DNA from 2 places in the Burkholderia humptydooensis genome. Region 2 is predicted to be linked to the other one. Evidence: riboswitches for the same ligand, from Rfam matches in the RefSeq annotation. Region 2 holds a riboswitch; the other holds the start of a gene.

Region 1 (7,126 bases), 1.0 Mb from region 2:
GATCCGCGCGCCCGCGACCTTGCCGACGATATCGGCGAGCGTGCCCGTCACGCGCGCCTCGTCCGGCCAGCTCGCTCGATAGATCACGGCGATCGGGCAATCGGCGCCGTAGTGCGGCAGCACGTCGTCGACGATCCGCGCGAGATGCCGCACGCCGAGATGGATCGCGAGCGTCGCGCGGTGCGCGGCGAGGCTCGCGAGCGATTCGCCTTCGGGCATCGCCGTCTTGCCCGCGTAGCGCGTGAGGATCACGGTCTGCGCGACGCCCGGCAGCGTCAGCTCGACGCCGAGCGCCGCCGCGCACGCGGCCGCCGCTGTCACGCCCGGCACGATCTCGTAAGGAATCCCGAGCGCGGCGAGCCGGCGGATCTGCTCGCCGATCGCGCCGTACAGCGAAGGATCGCCGGAATGCACGCGCGCGACGTCCTGCCCTTTTCCGTGCGCCTGCGCGAGCAGCGCGACGATTGCGTCGAGATCGAGCTCCGCCGTGTTCACGACGAGTTCGGCGCGATGCCCGCCGAGCACCGCGGCCGGCACGAGCGAGCCCGCGTACAGGATCACCGGGCAACTGCGCACGAGGCGCTGGCCCTTCACCGTGATCAGCTCGGGGTCGCCCGGACCCGCGCCGATGAAGTACACCGTCATTCAAAATACTCCGTCATTCGTTCGATGATTCGATTCGAGGATTCGCCGACGCGCGCTCGCGCGCGGCCCGTCACGGCGTGCGAAAGGCGCGAAACGGACGAAACGCACGAACCGCACGAAACGCGCGCAGCGCGTCGACGAGCGCCGCGATATCGCCGAATTCGCGATCCGCATCCGGCAGCGCCGGCCGCTCGACCATCACAACCGGCAAGCGCCGCTCGCGCGCGACGTCGAGCTTCGCCTCCGTCGCCGCGCCGCCGCTGTTCTTGCTGACGACGACGTCGATTGCAGCCGTCGCGAAGAGCGCGCGCTCGCCTTCGACCGAGAACGGCCCGCGCGCGGCGAGCACGTGCGCGCGCGCGTTGCCTGCGTGCGCGTCGAGGCAGCGCACGAGCCAGTGCTGATGCGGCGCAATGTCGTCGAGATGCGCGAGCGGCTCGCGCCCGAGCGTGAAAAGCGGCCGCGCGAACGGCGCGATCGCGGCGAGAACGCCCGCCCAGTCCGCGACGCCGCGCCAGTCGTCGCCCGGCCGCGGCCGCCACGGCGCGCGGCGCAGCGCCCAATACGGCACGCCCGCCGCGCGGCACGCGGCGGCCGCGTTCGCGCTGATCCGCGCGGCGAACGGATGGGTCGCGTCGATAACGAGCGCGACCGCGTGCTCGCGCAGATGGCGCGCGAGCCCGTCGGCGCCGCCGAAGCCGCCGACTCGCACGTCGCACGCGAGATCGTCGGGCACCTTGCCGAGGCCGGCGAGGCTGTACACGTCGTGCGGCGCGAGCGTGCGCGCGACGCGCAGCGCGTCACCCGTGCCGCCGAGCAGCAACACGCGGCGCGCGCTCATCGCGCGACGCCGACGATGCGGCCCTCGCGGTCGATCGCGAGCGCCTCGACGTCGACCTCGTCCGGCACGATGTCGCGCGCGACGCGGCGCGCGTGCGCGCAGACGACGTCGCCGAGCGGCACGTGATGCGCGAGCGCGAGCGCCAACGCCTGCTGGCTCGTGTTCGCCGCGCGGATCTCGTGCTGCAGCACCGTGCTCGCGCCCGCTTCGCCCGCCCATTGGGCAAGCAGCGGCAAGTCGATGCTCGAATGGCGGCTGTGCAGATCGAGATGGCCCGCCGCGAGCTTGCTCAGCTTGCCGAAGCCGCCGCACAGCGTGAGCCGCGCGACGCTCGCGCGGCGCAGGTACTTGAGCACCGCGCCCGCGAAGTCGCCCATCTCGATCAGTGCGATGTCGGGCAGGCCGTAGCGCGCGCGCACCGCGTCCTCGCTCGCATTGCCCGTGCACGCGGCGATGTGCGTGACGCCGTTCGCGCGCGCGACGTCGATGCCCTGGTGAATCGACGCGATATACGCGGAGCACGAGAACGGCCGCACGATGCCCGTCGTGCCGAGGATCGACAATCCGCCGACGATGCCGAGGCGCGGATTCATCGTCTTCTGCGCGAGCGCCTCGCCGTTCTCGACGCCGATCGCGACGTCGAAGCCGCCCGCATAGCCGTGCTCGGCCGCGAGCGCCGCGAGATGCTCGCTCATCATCCGGCGCGGCACCGGGTTGATCGCGGGTTCGCCGACGGGAATCGCGAGCCCCGCGCGCGTGACCGTGCCGACGCCCGGCCCCGCGCGAAAGCGCACGCCCGGCTCGTGAACGAGCCGCACGCGCGCGAACACGAGCGCGCCGTGCGTCACGTCCGGGTCGTCGCCCGCGTCCTTGATCGTGCCCGCCTCCGCGCCGCCGGCGTCCGTCGCGCGGCAGAACGCGAGACGCATCGCGACGTGCTGCCCCTTCGGCAGCACGATGTCGGCCATGTCGCTCGCGCGGCCCGTCAGCAGCAGGCGCGCGGCCGCGAGCGACGTCGCGGTCGCGCAACTGCCCGTCGTGTAGCCGAAGCGCAGCGGCCGCGGCTGCTCGGGGGTTTCGTCGCGCATCATCCGTGCTCCGGCTGCGCGCCGCGCGGCTTGCGCGCGTCGTACAGCGTGACGGGCAGCGCCTGCCGCCAGGCGTCGAAGCCGCCGAGCGGCTGCGCGTGCGCGACCGACACGCGCGCGAGCGTGCCGCCGTGCCGCTCGCGCCATGCGACGAGCGCCGCCTCGCCCTGCAGCGTCACCGCATGCGCGACGAAGCGGCCGCCCGGCTTCAGGCCCCCCCAGCACGCGTCGAGCACGCCGTCGCGGCTCACGCCGCCGCCGACGAACACCGCGTCTGGGGCGGCAAGGCCCGCGAGCGCGTCGGGCGCGCGGCCGGCGACGAGTTCGAGCGCCGGCACGCCGAGCGCGTCGCGGTTGTGCTCGATGAAGCGCTGCCGGTCCGGATGCGCTTCGATCGCGATCGTCCGGCAGCTCGGATGCGCGCGCATCCATTCGATGCCGATCGACCCGGAGCCCGCGCCGACGTCCCACAGCAATTCGCCCGGCGCGGGCGCGAGCCGCGCGAGCGCGAGCGCGCGCAGATCGCGCTTCGTCAGTTGGCCGTCGTGGCGGTACGCGTCGTCCGGCAAGCCGGGCGTGAGCGCCAGGCGCGGCGCGGCGCCGCACGCGCGGCATTCGATCGCGACGACGTTGAGCGCGGCCGCCCGCGCATCACCCCACGCGTCGGCGCGCGCGTCGATGCGCCGTTCGAGCGGGCCGCCGAGATGCTCGAACACTGTCATCGCGCTCGGCCCGAAGCCGCGCGCGGCGAGCGCGCCGGCCATCGCGGCGGGCGTCGCGCCGTCCGCGCTCAGCACGAACAGCCGCCGGCCCGGATACAGATGCCGATGCAAAGACGCGAGCGGCCGGCCGACGAGCGACACCGTGTCGACATCCTGCAGCGCCCAGCCGGTGCGCGCGGCCGCGAGCGACAGCGACGACGGCGCGGGCAGCACGCGCCACTCGTGCGGCGCGAGCGTGCGCGCGAGCGTCGCGCCGACGCCGAACAGCATCGGATCGCCGCTCGCAAGCACGCACACGCGCGCCGGAGCCCGCGCGAAGAGCGGCGCGAGATCGAACGGCTTCGGCCACGGCGCGCGCTCGGCGCCGTGCCGCGCCGGCAGCATCGCGAGATGCCGCTCGCCGCCCATCACCACCGCCGCGTCGGCGAGCGCGCGCCGCGCCGGCCTGCCGAGCCCCGCGTATCCGTCGTCGCCGATGCCCACCACCGTCAGCCACGCGCTCATCCGTCGTGCTCCATCGTGTTCCTGTCGATCCTGAAAGCGTCGCCCGCCTCGCGCATCGCGCGCTCGGGCGTCGCGAAAAAAGGCATAATACAGCGTCCGTCGACCGGCGCCCCACGGGGCCCAAGAGGGAACGCAGGGCGCGCCGCGCCGCTGCGGCTGCCCCCGCAACTGTGAGCAGCGAGTCCGCATCCGATCCACGCCACTGGCCAGGCCGCCCTTTTCGCGGCCGCCGGGAAGGCCCGCTGCGGATGACGACCTGCCAGCCAGGAGACCTGCCGGGACGTTTCGTTCGTGCCAGCCTTCATCGGGCGGGGTGTACCGATGCCGTAGCCCGCCGCTCGCGCGCTTGCCGCGCGGGAACGGCCGCCTCGGGCCGCCGCGCGACGCTTGATCCGGAGCGCTGTTGAATCCTTGCACCGCTGTTTTTTCATCCGACGCCGCGCGCGCCGCGAGCGCGTGTCCGGGACTCGTGCGCATCGTCGCCGCGCGCGACGGCGGCCTGTGCCGGATCAAGCTGCCGGGCGGCGCGCTTGCCGCCGCGCAGGCGCGCGCGGTGGCGGCCGTCGCGCGCGCGTTCGGCTCGGGCGTGATCGAGGCGACCAATCGCGCGAACCTGCAATTGCGCGGCGTGCGGGCCGGCAGCGAGGCTTGCGTGAGCCGCGCGCTGATCGACGCGGGGCTCGGGCCGCTGACGGACGGCCTGCCCGCGGCGCCGCCCGACACATGCGTCGCCGCGCGCGACGACGTGCGCAACGTGATGCTGAGCCCGACGGCCGGGCGCGACCCCGATGCGCTCGTCGACAGCGCCGCGCTCGCCGCCCGCCTCCTCGCGATGCTGCAGACCGAGCCGCGCTGCGCCGCGCTGTCGCCGAAATTCTCGGTGCTGCTCGACGGCGGCGAACGGCTCGCCGCGCTCGACCACCCGCACGACATCTGGCTGTCCGCGCTGCGCGACGCGCGCGGGGACATGCTGCTCGCGGTCGGGCTCGCCGGCTGCCCGCCCGTCGACGGCGAGCGCGTCGCACCGGGCGCAACGTTTACCGGCGCGCTCGCGGCCATCGCGCCGGCGCACGCGGTCGAGTGCGTGCGCGCGCTCGTGACGAGCTTCGTCGAGCTCGCGCCGCCGGGCGCGACGCGCATGCGCGACCTGCTCGCGACGTGCGCGCCCGACGCGTTCCTTTCGCATGCCGAATCGAAGCTGTCCGAATCGAAGCCGCCGTTCGCGCTGCGGCGCCGCGCGGATCTCGCCGGCTGGCGGCGCGCGCGCGTCGACACGGCGCTGCGTTTCGGCATCCAGCCCGAACGGGACCCGGCGCGCTGCGTCGTCGGCGCGCAGCCGCCGCTCGGCCGGCTCGACGCGAACGCGCTCGCGGCGCTCGCGGCGCTTGCCGACACGCACGGCGACGGCACGCTGCGCATCACGCCGTGGCAAGGCGTGATGCTGCCCGCCGTCGCGCGCGCGGCCGCGCCCGACGCGCTCGCGCGCCTCGCCGCGCTCGGCTTCGTGTGCGACGCGGCCGCTCCGCTCGCGCACGTCGTCGCGTGCGCGGGCTCGGCAGGCTGCGCGCGCGCGCCCGCCGACACGAAAGCCGACGCGCTCGCGCTCGCCGCGCGCCTCGCCGCCCCCGTCGACGTGCACGTCACGGGCTGCGCGCGCTCGTGCGCGTTGCCGCATGCGGCCGCGCACACGCTCGTCGCGAGCGCGGCGGGCCGCTACGACCTCTATCGGCGCGACGGCGCGACGGGCTTCGGCCGCGCCATCGCGCGCCAATTGACGATCGACCAGGCCGCCGCCGCGCTCGCGCTCGGCGCACGGCCCACTCAGGATGACCTCGATGCTTGACTACCTTCGCGACGGCGGCGCGATCTATCGCGAATCGTTCGCGACGATCCGCGCGGAAGCCGATCTGACGGGCGTGCCGCCCGACCTCGAAAAACTCGCGGTGCGCGTGATCCACGCGTGCGGCATGGTCGACGTCGTCCGCGACCTGCGGTTTTCCGACGGCGCGGGCGAAGCGGGCCGCGCGGCGCTCGCGGCCGGCGCGCCGATCCTCTGCGACGCGCGGATGGTCGCCGAAGGAGTCACGCGCGCGCGGCTGCCCGCGAACAACCCGGTAATCTGCACGCTCGGCGATCCGGACGTGCCGCGGCTCGCGCGCGAGATCGGCAACACGCGCTCGGCGGCCGCGCTCGAACTGTGGCGCGCGCATCTCGCGGGCAGCGTCGTCGCGATCGGCAACGCGCCGACCGCGCTCTTCCATCTGCTCGACATGATCGACGCGGGCGCGCCCCGCCCCGCCCTCATCCTCGGCTTTCCGGTCGGCTTCGTCGGCGCGGCCGAATCGAAGGCGCTCCTCGCGGCCGACAGCCGCGGCGTGCCGTTCGTCGCGGTCGCGGGCCGCCGCGGCGGCAGCGCGATGGTCGCCGCCGCCGTCAACGCGCTCGCTTCGGAGGCCGAATGACGCGCAGGACTGGGCGCCTCTACGGGCTCGGCGTCGGGCCGGGCGACCCCGAGCTGCTGACGATCAAGGCGCTGCGGATGCTGCAGGCCGCGCCCGTCGTCGCGTACTTCGTCGCGAAGGGCAAGAAAGGCAACGCGTTCAGCATCGTCGAGGCGCACCTGGGCGACGCGCAGACGCACCTGCCGCTCGTCTACCCGGTGACGACCGAGGCACTGCCGCCGCCCCTGTGCTACGAAACCGTGATCGCCGATTTCTACGACACGGCGGCCGCGCTCGTCGCCGCGCACCTCGACGCGGGCCGCGACGTCGCGGTGATCTGCGAAGGCGATCCGTTCTTCTACGGCTCGTACATGTACCTGCACGACCGGCTCGCGCCGCGCTACGACGCCCAGGTCGTGCCGGGCGTGTGCTCGATGCTGGGCGGCGCGGCGGTGCTCGGCGTGCCGCTCGTCTACCGGAACCAGAGCCTCTCGGTGCTCTCCGGCGTGCTGCCCGAGGACGAGTTGCGCGAGCGTCTCGCGAGCGCCGATGCGGCCGTCGTGATGAAGCTCGGGCGCAACTTCGACAAGGTGCGCCGCGTGCTCGACGAGCTCGGGCTCGCGCGGCGCGCGCTGTACGTCGAGCGCGCGACGATGGCCGCGCAGCGGATCGTGCCGCTCGCGGACGTCGATCCAATGGCGTCGCCGTATTTTTCGCTGCTCGTCGTGCCGGGGGAAAAATGGCAAGGATGACTATCGCGCCCGCGATCGTGATACTCGGGCCGGGCGCGCTCGCGACCGCGCGCCGGCTCCAGGCGCGATTCGACGGCGCGCAGGTGCACGCGCTCGCGGGGCGCGCCGACGCCGACGTGGCGTTTTCCGAGCT
Region 2 (7,126 bases):
GAGCCTCGTGTCCGCGGGCATGGGTGTCGCGCTCGTGCCGCAATCGCTGCGTAACCTGCGGCGCACGGGGGTCGTCTACCGCGCGCTCGCCGATCCGGCGCCCGTCGTCGAGACGGGCCTCGTGTGGCGCACGGACGACGTGAGTCCGGTGCTCGTGGGCTTCATCGACGTCGTGCGAGGCGCCGCGCGGCGCGCTTCGCCTTCGCCGCCGGACGCGGCCGCCGGGGCGGACGTGAGCAGGCGCGCGACGCGGCCGTGAACGTTCGCGCGGCGCGGGCGTCGAATCGCGGTCGCGACGCGTTCGCGCGGCGGCGGTCGACGTGCCCGTGCATGCCGCATCGATTCAGAACCTTCAACGCTAACTCATGATCATTCATCCGAATTTCGATCCCGTCGCGATTCACCTCGGCCCGCTCGCCGTGCGCTGGTACGGGCTCATGTATCTCGTCGGCTTCATCCTCGCGATCGTCGTCGGGCGGCTGCGCCTGAAGCTGCCGCACGTCGCCGCGCAAGGCTGGAGCGCGAAGGACATCGACGACATGATGTTCTACGGCGTGCTCGGCGTCGTGCTGGGCGGCCGGCTCGGCTACGTGCTGTTCTACAAGGCGGGCTACTACTTCTCGCATCCGCTCGACATCTTCCGCGTGTGGGAGGGCGGGATGTCGTTCCACGGCGGCTTCCTCGGCGTCACGCTGGCGATGGCGCTGTTCGCGTGGCAGCGCAAGCGCCACTGGCTCGAAGTGACCGACTTCGTCGCGCCGATGGTGCCGACGGGGCTCGCGGCCGGAAGGCTCGGCAACTTCATCAACGGCGAGCTGTGGGGCCGCGTGACGAGCCCCGACGCGCCGTGGGCGATGCTGTTTCCGGGCGCGTCGCGCGACGACGCCGCGTGGCTCGCCGCGCACCAGGACATCGCCGCGAAGTGGAATCTGAACGAGGTGTTCCTGTCGCACCAGATGCTGCCGCGGCATCCGTCGCAACTGTACGAAATCGCGCTCGAAGGCATCGCGCTCTTTTTCGTGCTGTGGTTCTTCTCGCGCAAGCCGCGGCCGATGGGCGCGATCTCGGCGCTCTTCTTGATCGGCTACGGCGCCGCGCGCTTCACGGTGGAGTTCGCGCGCGAGCCGGACGATTTCCTCGGCCTGCTGACGTTCGGCCTGTCGATGGGGCAGTGGCTGTCGCTGCCGATGATCGTCGCGGGCGTGCTGATGATGATCTGGGCGTATCGGCGCGGCGGCGTCGCGAAGCCGGCCTGATCGTTCGGGGCGCGCGATGAAAAACGCCGGCTCGTCGCCGGCGTTTTCGTATCGACCGTCAACGGCGCGCCAACGCGCCGCTTCCAGTACGTCACTTCATCTGCACCGAGCCGTTCACGTTGACGGTCACGGTCGTCTTGCCGCCTTCGACGGCGATCGGCGCGCTCATCTTCGCGCTATCCATCGCGGGCGCGGCCATCGCGAACATCCGCGGATACGGCTGCACGTTGCGGCCGCTGCCGACGTTCACTTCGCGGATCGCGTAGTTGTTGTAGCCGAACGCGCGCGTCGCTTCCTCGGCGCGCGCGCGGAACGCCTTGATCGCTTCCGTCGTGAGCTTCTGCTCGGCCGCGCGCTGCGCTTCGGGCGACAGCGAGAACGCGACGTTGCCTACCTGCATCATCGGGCTCAACTGGCCCGCGAGCTTCGATGCGGCCGCGAAGTCGTGCGACTCGAGCACGACCTCGGTGCGGCCGCGCCACGCGGAGATCCTGCCGTCGCGGTCGACGCTCGGCGACACCGAGAATTCACCCGTGCGGGCCGTGACGCCCGTGACGCCGCGCGCCTGCGCGAGCGCCGCATCCGCGCGCTTGTTCAGCTCGGCGGTCAGCGTGCCGGGGTCCTTTGCCTGTTGCTCGTAGAACAGCGTGATGTCGACGACGTCCTGCGGGACGTCGGTGCTTGCCTGCGCGGACAGCGACAGCACGCCCGCGGGCGGCTGCATCTGGCCCATGCTTTGCGCGCGCGCGGCGGACGGGGCGAGCGCGAGGGCGATCGGCAGCGCCGCCGCAAGCGTGACGGCAATGGCTAGAGCGGATTTTTTCGTCATTGTTGACTCCTTGAGCGTAAGCGCGCACGCGTTCGGGGGCGTGCGATGCGCGGACGGACGCCGCGCTTCTCCAGAAACGCCCGGCGGACGCGGCACTGCATCCGTCGATGCGCCCATTAGGCCGTCGAAGGCGGGCGGAGGTTCCGGCCGGCGCGGATTCTTGCGCCGGCTCTGACAATGTTTGACGTGGCGGCCGCGTCACTTCATCAGGCGCGTCGTGATGAAGCGCCATTCGTCCGGCGTGACGGGCGTGATCGACAGCCGGTTGCCTTTCGCGAGCACGCGCATGTTCGCGAGCGCGTCGTGCCCGCGCAATGCGGCGAGGGGAACGAGCGGCGACTTCCTGACGAAGCGCACGTCAACGAGCACCCAGCGCGGCGATTCTCGCGTCGACTTCGGATCGTGGTACGGACTTTGCGAATCGAACTGCGTCGGATCGGGGTAGGGCGTCGACGAGACTTGCGCGAGCCCCGCGATGCCGGGCTCGGGGCAGCTCGAATGATAGAACAGCACGCCGTCGCCGATCTGCATCATGTCGCGCATGAAGTTGCGCGCCTGATAGTTGCGCACGCCGGTCCACGGCAAGGTCTGGTCGGGGGCGGCGGCGAGGTCGTCGATGCTCGCCTCGTTCGGTTCGGATTTCATCAGCCAGTAGCGCATGGATCGCAATGACTCGACGCAATGAAAAGGCTGCACAAAAGGAAACGGCATCGGGACTTGCCCGATGCCGTCGAATAGGCCCCCGCCTTAGCCGCTAGGCCGGCATCCTGAACCTGAGGTTCAGAATTGGTCGCAGTTAGCAGCACTTCGGGTACATCAGACAGAGTGACGCGCGCGCCCGTGCTACAAATTTCCGCAACCGTGCACATGGCATTGGTTCAAGGAATATATGACCTTGGCGAACCAGGCAGGGAAGCTGACTTGACTGTTCGAATCACCTTTGGATTCAGCGGCTTGAACGCGATAGATCAAGCATTGGCCGAACCCGGTGAAACTTGTTTACTGCACCTCGTGCTGTGCGAGCACCGCACCGAGTTGTTCATTCATTTGGCGCATTGTACGCCGGATTTCTTCCGCAGGGAACGCCTCGCCGTGACGCACGCTCTGTTGCAGCCTGAGCAACTCCGACGCGAGCGACAGCGCGGCCATCACCGCGATGCGATCCGTGCCGCGCACCGAACTGTTCGCGCGGATCTTCGACATTTCCGCGTCGACACGCGCGACCGCCTCGAGAAGCGCCGCCTCGGTTTCGGCCGAGCAGGCGAGACGATACGACTGGCCGAGAATCGATACTTCGATCTGCTTCGTGCTCATGCATGTTCTCCGTGGCCCGTCGCACTTTCGCCTTCGTCGTTCGCCTGCGGTGCGAGCAGGTCGAGCTGGTTTTCCGCATCCGGCACGCTTTTCGTGCGCGGCAGTTTCTCGAGGATCGCGTTGAGCTTCACTTGCGCGTCGTCGATTTTCGCCGACAGCGTGTCGCGCTCGGCCGCGAGTGCGTTGCGCTCGTCGCGCAACTGCTCGAGTTCCGCGTGCAGCGTCTGCGCTTCACTGCGCAATTGCGCGACCTGCTCCTCGAGCGCGAGCCGTTCCGTTTGATGGCGTTGATTCAGCGCGATCAGGCGGCCGATGTTTTGAGATAGGGTTTCGAGTTCGTTGAGCATGTGCTGCGTCCTCTAAAGACCCAGCATTTTAGCGCGGAATAGGCGAGTTTCCGATATCTGTAACGTTTCTAGACGTAACACCCCCGCTTCTCGCCGCGAAATATCTTCGTCGTTCGTTGATGCCGATCGTCTCGCCGATAGACGGCGCGACGTTTCTTGCGCCGCGTCGGCGCGGCGCCTTGACGCTGCGGCGCGCGCACTCCTAAACTGGCGCCGCCTCGGTGCTCGCGCGCTTCGCGCGCGGTTAAACGGGAAGCAGGGCGCGACGTCCGCCGGGACCGAGCCAACCTGCGCTGCCCCCGCAACGGTAAGCGATCGCATCGGTTTCGATGCAAGCCGCACTCTTGATGCGTCGGCACGGCCGCCGGCGACGTGCCACTGCGCATTGCGCGGGAAGGCGAGGCGGTGATGTCGCGAGCCCGGATACCGGCCGAGGCGGGGAGACGGGCGTGCCCGTCTCCGTGATGCGGAGCCTGCGGGGAAGCGGGCGCCGCAGTGACTCAACAGGATCTTCGTTCATGCGAACCCCTCTCGTCCGCGCAGCGCTCGCCGCTCTGTCCGGACTGCCTTGCATCGCGCTCGCGCAAGGCGATGCGTCGGCATCCGCCGCCTCCAGTGCGTCTTCGGCCGCGCCGACGCGCTCGACATCCTCGACATCCGCCGAGCCGCTCGCGCCGATCATCGTCACCGCGCAACGCGGGCCGCAGAAGCTCGCCGATGCGATCCCGCAGACGACGCTCTTCGATGCGCAGGACATCGCCGACAGCGGCGCGACCGATCTGCCCGGCCTGCTCGCGCTCGCGCCCGGCGCGCAGATCGTGCGCAACGGCGGGCCGGGCGCGAGCGCGAGCCTTTTCCTGCGCGGCGCGCAGCCGACGCAATCGCTCGTGCTGATCGACGGCGCGCGCGTCGATTCGGCGAGTCTCGGCCAGTCGCAGATCAGTCAGTTGCCGCTCGATCAGATCGATCGCGTCGAAGTGGTGAACGGCAACGTGTCGTCGCTGTACGGGTCCGGCGCGATCGGCGGCGTCGTGCAGGTGTTCACGAAGAACGGCGGCGATCATCCGCCGCGCTTCGATTTCTCCGCGGGCTACGGCAGCTATCACACGCAGACGCAAAGCGCGGGCGCGTCGGGCCGGCTCGACGAGGACGGCAAGACGACGTTCAGCGTGTCGCTCGCGCGGCTGAAGACCGACGGCTTCTCGGCGCTCGATCCCGCGCGCAAGCCGCAGGCGAATCCGAACGCGAACGGCTATCTGAACGAGAGCGCCTCCGCATCGCTTCGGCACCGGTTCAGCGACAAATGGGACGCGGGCGTCACATACTTCCAGGCGAACGGCCGCAACAGCTACGACGACGCCTACGGCTCGCCGACCGATCTGAACGACCTGTACAGCCGCGTCCAGCAACTGTCCGCGTTCGCGAACGGCAAGCTCGCCGACTGGTGGACGACGCGTGTGAACGTGTCGAGCGGCAAGGATCGCAACCAGTCGGCGCTGAACGGCGCGTACACCGATCACTTCAATACCGACGACCGCCAGTACACGTGGCAGAACGACTTCGCGATCGCGCGCGGCCACAAGATCCAGGCGGGGTACGAGCGGCTCGACCAGTCGTTCGAATCGAACAGGTATTCGGCGCCCGAGCGCCACGTGAATTCCGGCTGGCTCGGCTACACCGGCCGCCTCGGCGGCAGCCAGTTCCAGGCGAACGTGCGCCGCGACCAGTACTCCGATTTCGGCGGCGCGAACAGCTACTATCTCGGCTACGGGCTCGACGTCACCGAGCGCTGGAAGGTGTCGGCGAGCTATTCGAGCGCGTTTCGCGCGCCGAGCTTCAACGATCTGTACTATCCGAACGCGGGCAACCGGTCGATTCGGCCCGAGCGCAGCCATTCGGTCGAGGCGGCCGTGCAGTATGCGTCGGATGCGGTGGGCGTCGTGCGCGTCACCGCGTTCCAGACGCGCTACACGAACCTGATCGACTATCGTCCCGGCGCGAGCGGCCCGTACTATGTCGCGCAGAACGTCGGCCGCGCGAAGGTGCAGGGCGTCGAGGGATCGTGGCAGGGGCACGTCGGCAGGACCGACGTGCGCGTCGCCGCGACGCTGCAGAACCCGATCGACGAAACCGCCGGCCGGGATCTGAACCGGCGCGCGCGGCGCTTCGCGGCGATCTCGGCGAACCGCTCGTTCGGCGGCTGGCGCGTCGGCGGCGAATGGCTCGTGAGCGGCGCGCGCGACGATTTCGGCGATCATCTCGGCGGATACGGCGTCGTCAATCTGTCCGCACGCTACGACATCACGAAGTCGTGGTACGTGAGCGCGCGCCTCGACAATCTGTTCGACAAGGACTACGAGCTTGCCTATGCCTACAACACGCCGCGCCGCGGCGCCTATGTCACGCTCGGCTGGCAGCAGCGCTGACGGCCGGCCGCGCCGTCGGCGCGGTTCGCGCGGCCGCGCGCGGGTGGGCGCATGAGGTCCGATGCGCGCGGCGCCGGCATGCATGCGGCGCGCGCGGCCGCGATCTGGGCCGCGCTCGCGCTCGTCGCGTGCGCGACGTTCGTCGCGTCGCTCACGCTCGGCAGCGTGCCGATGACGCCCGTCGATGCGCTCGCGGCGCTCGTCCATCGCGCCAGCGCCGATCCGCTCGCGGCCGACATCGTCCGCACGCTCAGGCTGCCGCGCGCGCTCGCGGGCTTCGGCTGCGGCGCGCTCCTCGCGCTCGCCGGCGCGCTGCTGCAGGTGCTGCTGCGCAATCCGCTCGCCGAGCCTTACGTGCTCGGCGTGTCGGGCGGCGCGGCCGCGTTCGCGCTCGGCGCGATGATCGCGGGCGGCGCGTGGTGGATCGTCGATTTCGCATCGTTCGCCGGCGCGCTCGCATCGATCGCGTTCGTGCTCGGGCTCGCGCGCCGCGAGCTGTGGCGCGGCGAGCCGCGCGACGCGTCGCCGCGGTTGCTGCTCACGGGCGTCGTGATCTCGGCCGGCTGGTTCGCGCTCATCACGCTGATGCTCGCGATCGCGCCCGACGAGCGCCTGCGCGGCATCCTGTTCTGGCTGTCGGGCGACCTGAGCGGCGCGGCGTCGCCGTGGTTCGCGCTGGCGGCGCTCGCCGCGGCCGCGTGCGTCGCGCTGCCGGTCGCGCCGCAACTGAACGTGCTGCTGCGCGGCGACGCGGCGGCCGCCGCGCTCGGCGTGCCGGCCGCGCGGCTGCGGCTGCGCGTCTATCTGATCGCGTCGCTCGCGGCGGCCGCGGCCGTCACGACGGCGGGCACGATCGGCTTCGTCGGGCTCGTCGTGCCGCACGCGCTGCGGCTCGCGTTCGGCAACGATCAGCGGATGCTGCTGCCCGCCGCGATGCTCGCTGGCGGCGCGGGC

Evidence for each region. Region 2 has a riboswitch for cobalamin ahead of AQ610_RS14270 (TonB-dependent receptor plug domain-containing protein). Riboswitches for the same ligand answer to the same signal wherever they lie in the genome.
Region 1: another riboswitch for cobalamin. It lies ahead of cobG (precorrin-3B synthase); the one in region 2 lies ahead of AQ610_RS14270 (TonB-dependent receptor plug domain-containing protein).

The regions. Positions count from the first base shown of each region.
Region 1 covers NZ_CP013380.1:2,179,479-2,186,604, forward strand. The annotation lists gene cobM (precorrin-4 C(11)-methyltransferase) at 1-645, opposite strand, end outside; gene AQ610_RS09895 (cobalt-precorrin-6A reductase) at 716-1,486, opposite strand; gene AQ610_RS09900 (cobalt-precorrin-5B (C(1))-methyltransferase) at 1,483-2,577, opposite strand; gene AQ610_RS09905 (bifunctional cobalt-precorrin-7 (C(5))-methyltransferase/cobalt-precorrin-6B (C(15))-methyltransferase) at 2,574-3,800, opposite strand; cobalamin riboswitch at 3,886-4,094, shown strand; gene cobG (precorrin-3B synthase) at 4,204-5,643, shown strand; gene AQ610_RS09915 (precorrin-8X methylmutase) at 5,636-6,262, shown strand; gene AQ610_RS09920 (precorrin-2 C(20)-methyltransferase) at 6,259-6,993, shown strand; gene cobJ (precorrin-3B C(17)-methyltransferase) at 6,990-7,126, shown strand, end outside.
Region 2 covers NZ_CP013380.1:3,198,505-3,205,630, reverse strand. The annotation lists gene AQ610_RS14305 (LysR substrate-binding domain-containing protein) at 1-259, shown strand, start outside; gene lgt (prolipoprotein diacylglyceryl transferase) at 366-1,256, shown strand; gene AQ610_RS14295 (SIMPL domain-containing protein) at 1,348-2,085, opposite strand; gene AQ610_RS14290 (EVE domain-containing protein) at 2,284-2,745, opposite strand; RNA gene ssrS (6S RNA) at 2,821-3,002, opposite strand; gene AQ610_RS14280 (cell division protein ZapA) at 3,085-3,399, opposite strand; gene AQ610_RS14275 (hypothetical protein) at 3,396-3,746, opposite strand; cobalamin riboswitch at 3,949-4,195, shown strand; gene AQ610_RS14270 (TonB-dependent receptor plug domain-containing protein) at 4,265-6,172, shown strand; gene AQ610_RS14265 (FecCD family ABC transporter permease) at 6,251-7,126, shown strand, end outside.